DNA from 3 places in the Propionispora hippei DSM 15287 genome. Region 3 is predicted to be linked to each of the others. Evidence: riboswitches for the same ligand, from Rfam matches in the RefSeq annotation. Region 3 holds a riboswitch; each other region holds the start of a gene.
What was found. A riboswitch is a leader RNA that binds a small molecule or an ion and turns the genes downstream of it on or off. The one in region 3 is predicted to bind fluoride.
Positions count from the first base shown of each region.

Region 1: it holds a riboswitch for fluoride, as region 3 does, so the genes downstream of both, F3H20_RS09545 (MFS transporter) here and F3H20_RS17650 (MutS-related protein) in region 3, are expected to answer to the same signal.
Region 2: it holds a riboswitch for fluoride, as region 3 does, so the genes downstream of both, F3H20_RS18615 (cation:proton antiporter) here and F3H20_RS17650 (MutS-related protein) in region 3, are expected to answer to the same signal.

Region 1 is NZ_FQZD01000013.1:108,976-112,122, forward strand. Features, by position in the region: gene F3H20_RS09545 (MFS transporter) at 1-1,157, opposite strand, end outside; fluoride riboswitch at 1,396-1,469, opposite strand; gene F3H20_RS09550 (hypothetical protein) at 2,199-2,705, opposite strand; gene F3H20_RS09555 (fibronectin type III domain-containing protein) at 2,846-3,147, opposite strand, start outside.
Region 2 is NZ_FQZD01000055.1:10,910-14,056, forward strand. Features, by position in the region: gene F3H20_RS18610 (universal stress protein) at 228-653, opposite strand; gene F3H20_RS18615 (cation:proton antiporter) at 655-1,830, opposite strand; fluoride riboswitch at 2,027-2,091, opposite strand; gene eno (phosphopyruvate hydratase) at 2,126-3,147, opposite strand, start outside.
Region 3 is NZ_FQZD01000047.1:7,520-10,666, forward strand. Features, by position in the region: gene F3H20_RS17650 (MutS-related protein) at 1-1,374, opposite strand, end outside; fluoride riboswitch at 1,524-1,585, opposite strand; gene F3H20_RS17655 (SagB/ThcOx family dehydrogenase) at 1,844-2,602, shown strand; gene F3H20_RS17660 (class I SAM-dependent methyltransferase) at 2,623-3,147, opposite strand, start outside.

The DNA.
Region 1 (3,147 bases), on a different contig from region 3:
ATTTTCCCCACGATAATAAACAAAGGCACAGACACTAGCTGAACGGCAACGGAAAAAGCAATCAGCATCCCCACCGACAGGTCGTACAAATACCCCATGCCCGCACTGCCTAAAAACCAGGCAAAACCATAAATGCTATTGAAAAGGCCGTAAGCAAAGCCGCGTCGATCTATCGGTACCATTTCCGCTATGGCGGCACGCATGATGGACTCATGGGCTCCCATGCCAATTCCCCAGAAAACCATGCCGGCAAAGGCCAAATAAATATTGACACCAAATACGCAAGGAGCAAAGAAAGCCGACAATACTGTTGCAAAAGCAAGAACGCTCAACCCCTTCCGGTCGAAATAGCGTCCGAAAATTAAGGCCGACAGGGCGGCTACCCCCATTGACACCGAATAAAAAATAGGAATGCCCACAGCCGGCACAGAAGAGGTCACGCCGAAATGATATGCAACCAAAGGAAAATCAGTATAACCAACAGCAACCAGCGAAGTGGCGGCGAGATAGAGCCAGAACTTAGCGGATAGCTTTGAAGAAGCTTCACCCTTCTGTTCCAAGACTACATAGGGCTTGGGATAGGTAATCCGGGCATAGGTCAGCGTCAGCAAGCAAAGTACCATCGGAAGCGCCAGCCAGGCAAAGCTCACCCGGTAATCACCCCGTAAGTACATAATGCCTGCAACGAGCAGTGGACCGGTCATCGCACCAATTTGATCCAGTGCTTCGTGCATGCCAAAAGCCCAACCGCGGCCAATATGCTTTGCTACGTTGGAAAGCATGACATCACGCGCAGGATTGCGAATGGCCCGCCCCATTCGTTCCAAAACCATTAATATGGCTGCAGCCATCCAGTTATCAGCCAAAGCAAGCAGTGGTACTGCCACCAGATTGATGATATAGCCCCATATGGTAATCAGCCAGTATTGCCCTGTCTTATCACTCAATTTGCCAGAAAAAAGCCGAACGCCATACCCGACAAATTCTCCTAAACCGGCAATGATGCCAACATTTGCTGCGCTGGCTCCCAGGCTGTTCAGGAAAGGCCCTGTAATGCTGCGGGCACCTTCGTGAGTCATGTCGGCAAACAAGCTAACAATTCCCATCAGCAAAACAAACTTTAGCGCTTTGGATTTATCCAACTCTTGTTCGAACACATTCGCCACTCCTCTCGTTATTCTGTTGTCACTGATTTGCCGGCTTAGCTGTGGGGAACAACAATTCTTATCATGCTTGGGGACAAATTCAAATCCGGAAAGCACTCCGTTTTTCAGCTCCTTTTTATCCCTAACACATCTGCTTATTGAAAGAAGCACTATGCTGCAAAAATTCATGGCAAGCATCTTTTCAATTAGACACTTAAAAAGGAAAATAAAAAAACAGCCGACAATTCCTACAACAGTAGAAGTCATCAGCTGATTTCAGCATTCCGGATTATTCCGCAGGGGAACTTCATCCCTTTTATGATCAGTATAGCAGTTGTATCAGTTCAGCACAACCGGGAGAAGCTTCCTTATGCGTATTCCTGCTGAACACATCCTGTACCCACTCCTGCACAAACTCTAGCAACAGCTTAAATCGTTAACCACAAAAAAATAGCCGCGGCCATGATTAGATCGCTATCATTATGTACCATCATCCATTGATAAGTATCTGACGGCTTGTTGTCCATAAGAGAAACAGATACTAATAATAGCCCCAAGTATAGACCCTAGGATTACTCCTATTGTGAAAGCCTCAATCTTTCTTTCCATAAAACTTGGCTCCGGTCTAAGAAGTCTGCAGCTACTGCATCTCCCTAACGCCTGTTCATAACGTTGGTTTTCCCGTTCCTGTCTTACATGCCATTCTTTTTCGCCTTCCTTAAGACGCTGGCTTTATATAATCTTTATTTGCACCTGACCTGGTGGTTGTTGTTTCACTCACTCAACTGACTAAAGTCTAAAATAAAATACCTCTAACCGGAGTTAGAGGTATTTTCACGGCAACTTAAAAAATTTATAGGATAATATCCCGATCGTCATAATGCCGCAAAATATCATAAGATAAACTAAAGTAAGCACCAGCCGCACCACCTTCTCAATAATGTTCTGATAAGTTAGTTTATGCAGCAATCAGAATTATAGCCACAAACAAAAATCCCTCCATCCTGAAAGATAAACCAGCATAGAGGCATTAGCCTGACCACCGTACAATGTCTACGTGTCATCATCAGAATCTTCATGGTGCAACTTTTTTTGAATAGCTGGTCTCAATAGGTAAAACTGTAATTCTCTTTGATACGCCCATGCCGCGATTGAATACCAAACTAAAAAAATAAAAAAGAGTAAAAACTTACCTTTATATTCAATCAATCCGTAGTTCTGGAATACAATTCCTATGATCTGACCTAATGCAGCAAATGACGGTACATATGCTAACAAAAAGAATTTGCGTTTCGGCATAAAATAAAAGAAAATGCCAAACGTAATTCCCCATGAGACTGGCGTCCAGGCAGAAAAAATTCCAAAAATATTAAATGGACCCATATTTTTGTACTCTATAAGCCCAGTATAAGTAAGTATCACCACCAGAATAACATCCACAATACTTCCTAAGACAAGCCCATAAAGGAGATAACGTTTATATTGTTCTTTAGGTATTAATAAAAGATATGTACCCCCGACCAGGAACGCAAAGATCATGTAGATATAACTTATATCCATTTTCTCACCTCCTTCGGCTTTACTAGTTTTACTAATCTTTAATCAATTATGCACAGGAAAAAACCTGGCAGCAGAAGCCATCATGCTAATAGAAAAAACACCTCCACCCTGGCGCTCAACCCAGAATGGAGGTATTAATGTTACTCTGCCGGTAATGGAATCACTTCAAAGCTAATGATCTTGTCAAACAGCAAATACTCCTTGCTGCTAAATGCTGTAGTAAGCTGATAGCTAAGAGTATCACTGTTACTATGCGAATTCAGCCAGCCTATAAACCCGTTAATATCTCTCATAGGCAACTTATACTCCCGTTCACTGGAATCAATCATCGTAACCCGAAGCAAGCCCTGGCCCTCTTCTACAGGTGTCGCCTGCGGGGTAGCCGAAGCCTCATTAGAAATTACACCTTCACCATCCCCATTTACAGCGGCAACCACATAAT
Region 2 (3,147 bases), on a different contig from region 3:
ATAGCCCTGCTGCCTACAACCACCTAAACCGGTATAGCAGCGTGTATGATCCTTTGCAGCCTGGTCGCCGGCTGCCACCACGGCAGCCAATACGGCCCGGGCCAGCCAGCTACCGGGCCGTATTTTTGTAATTTTTTCATTAGCCTCAGAGAGTGCTTAATTATCCGAAACAACCCTAACAGCGCTTTTTGTACCATACTTCGTTAACATTTTTTGATATGCTATCTTTATTTTACCACAACAACCGGCACTTTAGCATAGGTAACCACCTTTTGCACCACACTGCCGATAATCAGACTTTTAAATCCGCCCATGCCCCGGGTACCCATGACAATCAAATCGGCCCTGCGATCAACAGCGTAGCGCATCAGGCTCTCTGCCGGATGGCCCTTTAGGATTTCCGTCTGTAGAAAAATCCCCTGTTCCTCACCATAAACCACAGCCTGCTCCAGCAGCGGCCGGTACTGTTTCTCCCCATCGGCGTACCATTCATCCACTTCGTCAATGCTGGAGCTAAATTCAGGGGGCTTAACCACGCTGACTACGACCATCGTCGCCCCCTCAAACCTGGCAGCCAGGCCTACCGCCCAGACTAACGCCTTGTGGCTGCCGGCTGAGCCGTCATAGGCCACAACTATTTTTTTCAGATCCATGTCAATCGGCCTCCCTCTCCCTGATAACCATGTTTTTTATCACTGCCGGCGATTCGCTGGTCTCATCTGTCGGGAAAAACCACTTTTGGGCGATCATCGTCGGCACCACAGCACTCAAAATGACGGTTGCCACCAGTACACTGTACTGTCCCTCATTAATATAATGGTTAGTTAGTCCGTACAGGGACGAAATGGTGCCAAAGGTCAGGCCGGTGCTCATTAGCAAGGTAGTGTAAATACCGGTGCGCGGTGTATAGTGAAACCAGTTAGTCGCCGGCAGTACGCCGATAAATTTAGTCGCCATCTTGATCAGCAGGAAAACCAGGATGGTCCCGGACATCGTATACAAAGCGCCCACCGATACCAGTACTCCCGCTTTAATGAAATAAAACGGCGTAAAAACGGCAAACACAATAGCCCGCATCTTCGTCAACGTTGGCTTGTAATGCTTGAAAAAGCGGGCCATGGCCATGCCGATAATATAGGCCGGCAGTACCGCTTCGCTGCCGCTGATCACCGCCAGGTAGGCCAAAGCCAAGAGTACCAGAAAAATAAACTTGATTTCCGGCTCGCTGACTCGTCCGCCATACCATTTGAATACCCTGGCAGACAGCGGGGTAATAACCACTACGGCTACAATCATAACCGCCGTAAACCAGACAACCTTTAGCGAAAATCCGGTAAAGAGCAGTCCTAAGGCCAGCACCGTCCCCAAATCAGTGACAAAGCAGGCCGCCAGAATGCCTTGCCCTAGTCGACTGGCCGACAGCCCGCTTTCTACCATGACGGCATATACGACGGCCACCGAGGTGGTTGACAGCGCAATGCCGGCAATTTTAGCGGCATTACCATCCCAGCCGAACACATACTCGGCAAACCACATACCGCCCAGAAAGGGCAGCAGAAACGACAAAAAGCCAATCACCAGACTTTCTTTCAGGTTGCCTTTGAGGCTGTCGGGATCAATCTCAGCCCCGGCGAGAAAGGTTAATACCACAGCACCAAAGCCGGCTAAAAATGTAACCCACGGTGTAATCTCCAAATGCACGGCGTTGCCGCCAATCACACCCACGGCAATCTCCATCAGCGCCACCGAAATGCCCAGCCGGATAGACAGGACGGTGGCAATAAGGGCCAGCAGCACCCACTGCGCGGCAATAGCAAAGTTCTGTTCCATTGACAGCTACCTCCTTGTTAGTCCTTGACTAATACTCCCGGGGTGTGTTTTAAATTAGCGGAATGTTCCATGTCGAATAATTTTTGTGAAAAGACAATCTTCGCAAGAAGAATGGCCCTTACTTCTAAAAATTTTAACGATGGATGTCAAAAAAGCACGCTTCAAAGCACTCCGAACCATTTGCCAACACACCCTAGGGAAGGTAGGAGTTATTACCGCGTTCACTGCGGGGTTATGGCGAACTCCATCGCCGGTTTTTACGCCGTACTGCCTGAAAACCCAACCGGCCAGCCTGTCATTGGGCGGCAAAAGGATTGCCGAAGACAGCTTTTCCGCCCAGCTCGGCCTCAATCTCCAACAGGCGGTTATATTTGGCAATGCGTTCGCTGCGGCAAGCCGAACCGGTCTTGATCTGGCCGCCGCCCATGGCCACGGCAAAATCGGCCAGGAACGCATCTTCGGTCTCGCCGGAACGGTGGGAAACAACATAATTCCAGTCGGCCTGGCGGCACATTTTTATGGCCTCCACCGTCTCGCTCACCGTACCGATCTGATTTAGCTTAATAAGCACCGCATTGGTGGTCTTCTCCTTAATGCCGCGGGCAATGAATTTGGTATTGGTGACAAAAATATCGTCGCCTACAATCTGCAACGCCTGACCGAGGGCTGCCGTATGCTCCCGGAAGCCGTCCCAGTCATTTTCCGCTAATCCGTCTTCCAGAGAAACCAGGTAATATTTCTTGGCCCATTCCTTGTACAGCGCCGTCATTTCACTGCTGCTCTTTACTCCCTGCCCTGATTTTGTTAAATGATACTGACCATTTTCATAAAACGAACTGGCTGCCGGGTCAAGTGCCAGAGCAATATCCACACCCGGCACATAGCCGGCTGACCGGATGGCCTCGATAATCAACTCGCAGGCCTCCTCATTGCTCTTCAGGTTAGGTGCAAAGCCGCCCTCATCACCCACGCTGGTGGCATAACCCTGTTGTCCCAAAAGCTTTTTGAGCGCGTGAAAGGTTTCCACACCATATTGCAGGGCTTTGGCAAAGGTAGGCGCGCCGACCGGCATAACCATAAACTCCTGAAAATCCACACTGTTGTCGGCATGCTTGCCGCCGTTTAAAATATTCATCATCGGCACCGGCAGCCGCACCGCCTCGCTGCCGCCCAGATAGGCATAGAGTGGCAAGCCCCGTTCTATCGCTGCGGCCCGGGCAGCCGCCATGGAAACGCCCAGAATGGCGTTGGCGCCTAAATTGGCCTTAGTCGGTGTACCATCCAGCTCCAGCAGGAGCTGATCAATCGCCGCCTGAT
Region 3 (3,147 bases):
CTCGCTTAACGCGGCCAATTCATCGATGAAGGTTACACAAACACACAACAAATCCAGTTCCATGATTCGCTGCATAATCTTCCTGCCCAACAGCACGGCGTCGTTCAACGTGGTGGAGGTAAAGATTTCATTCATAATAATGATGCTGTTTGCCGTAGCCCGGTCAAGAATATCATGAATTCTTACCAAATCATCCTGCAGTTTGCTGCGCAGATTGTTGATGTCTTCTTCTTTTTCAAAATGCGTAAACAACCTGTCGCACAAAAAGAGTTTTGCTTGCCGCCCCGGAACAGGACAGCCCAACCCAGCCAGATAATGCAGTTGGCCAAACGTACGGGCAAAGGTTGTCTTGCCGCCTTGGTTCGGACCGGTTACCACAATAATCCGTTCACGGCCCTGTAAGTGAAAATCATTACACACAACGGCTGCCTTCCGGCCAACCAGTTGAGCGGCCAGAGCCAGATCAAACCCGTCGTAATTGTAAATTTCCTTACAGGTAGCGGAAAGCTGTGGATAGCAAAACCGCAGGCCCGCCTGCTTTAGCTGATCAGTATGTTCCAGGTAAGCCATATAAAATTGTACTTCCCGGTCAAACATAACCAATGTCTCATCGGGAAATCGGCTATATTTTTCGCAAAAAGCGTCGAGCCTGGCAAAGCTGTCGGGATTCAATTGGGCTACGCAATCCAATATTTGCGCTTCAATATGGTTCATGCCCACCCCGCTGGCAAACTTCGCTTTATAATCCTGTACCGCTCCCTGCTTAAACTTGGCAAAGGTTTCTTCCACATCAACACTGTAATCCGCCTCTGCTTCATAGTGGCGAACTTTGATGGCACCATCCTTGATGAGCAGGCAATATCTTATGGCAGTTAATTCGGCCTTAAGCTCCCGGGTCTCCGTTACAAGCGCCCTAAACTCTTCGGCGCGGGCATAGGCCGCAACATATTCGCGAAAAGCTAAAAAGCCGCGGGAGCGTAACCCGGCAGCGTTCAAGTCCTCTGCCAAACGGGTAACGGCTGCGCAATACCGGTCTACTGCCTCGAGAAACCAACCCGCTTTATGGTAATGATAATAGAGCTTTTCGACGGAGCCAAGATACCCGCGGATAGCCCGCATATTGTCCGCGAACGAACGGATAGCGGCCAATAGAGTTTGATTGCCAAGCTCCTGCATGACTTCCTGGCGATACCGGACGGCTTCCTCATCAGGCAGAGCAATATAAAAAAACGGTTTTAAATCATATTCCTGCTTGCCGGCCGTGATGGCCTCCACAATCTGGTCCAGATTCAAATCCCGGAAAAAAGCCGGTTCTTCCCTGATTTCCCTTCGCAAATGCCCGGCATGTTCCGCAAACAGTATACTAAAGCTCATAAAAACACCTCCCTGTTTAAACCCCTGTTTCTTACCGGCAGACACGGTAACCCATCAACAGCAAAGTACCAAGCCGCTATTCTTCATTCCCCACGCTTGACGACCACATCATCGGCGCCTATAAAAAAAAATGACTCCTGCAGGCTTTTTAGCCTGCAGGAGTCATTAGCGCTTACGCGCTTTTACGGCGAACTCCATCACCGGAAAATGCAGTTTATATTCTATATACTAACAAGCCCTGCTTCCTCTGTCAATTCCTCCGGCTCCAGCTGCACTATTTTCCAGCAGAGCCGTTCTCTCCGGGCAAAAGGGCCGGACGTCATACAAGACTGGCTAAAGCACAGCGCAACCACCATATATAGTGTATATAAAAAAATATATAACAACATATCGTTAATCAAGCAGGATTTACCAGTTCCTATGCGGAAAATACATCAACTATAAATACAGCTAAGGGAGTTGGCGTCAAGTGGATAAATTTGATCAACACAGAAGCTTTTTAAAATCGAACTTTGCCGAATTCAAGAAAATAACAACCGATGCAAAGAAGGGTCTGCCCCAGCCGGTAAAGGTAAAGCCTTACGAACTGCAGGCCGAATTGATTGATCTCCCGGCAGTAAGCGAAAGTACCCTGACAAGTAAAAATATCTTTACTTGCATAAAAGAACGAAGAAGTACCAGACTTTACGGTGATTGTCCGCTCAGCCTCGACGAATTATCCTATCTTCTATGGGCGACCCAGGGCATCACCGGCACGAACAAAGCCGGCCTTACACTAAGAACAGTTCCCTGCAGCGGTGCGACCCATTCCTTTGAAAGCTACCTGTTGATTAGAAATGTGGCAAATATCCAAAAAGGAGTATACCGCTACCTCCCGATAGAGCATAAGCTCTTATTTATGTTTGAACTGGATAAGCTGGAAAACAAAATAGACGAGATTACCCTGGACCAGCCATTTGTCCCTAACTTTGCCAATAAAGCAGCGGTGTTATTTCTTTGGAGTACAACGCCCTACCGGTCGGAGTGGAAATATGATATTACCGCCCACAAAAAAATCCTGATAGATATCGGACATGTCTGCCAAAACCTGTATTTAGCCAGTGAATCCATCGCCGCCGGAACCTGTGCCATCGGAATATACGATCAAGCGCTGGTCGACCGGTTACTGGGTCTGGATGGGAACGACGAATTTGTCATCTATCTCGCGGCGGTAGGGAAGAAACCATAACGCCTTATTTATAGGTAAGCTTACACAAATTGCAAATGAGCAATTTTGTTATTAAAATACCGTCTGCCAGCCGGAATCAAGGCCAGCCAGCCAAACCAGCCCCAACGGTTCCGGTGATAATCAAAGTAATTCCATTCTTCCAGAAACCTGATATTTTCGTGCAAAGCTTCCACCATTTTCCCACTGGCTACGCCCCATTGAAAGGAAGCATTCGTTTTACTGACACTGTCATGGCGCCGGCTGTTCTTTACCAATAGGGGCGATAAGATTTCAAACAGCATTTCCGCTTGGGGAAACTCGCTGGCCAGTCTGGCAAGCAACTCTTTTATTTCCGGCTCGGTAAAATACATAAGCACACCTTCGGCAATAATTAATACCGGCCTATCGTCCCGCTGGATTGCCTGCGGCCAAGCCGGATCAAATATGGACTTTTCCAGCATCCGGTACCGGTCGGTTTCGGAAAAAAACTGGCGGCGCAGCCGGATAGGCTCGGCCAGATCCAGATCATACCAGTGAACACGGCCGTTATCTACACGGAAAAAGCG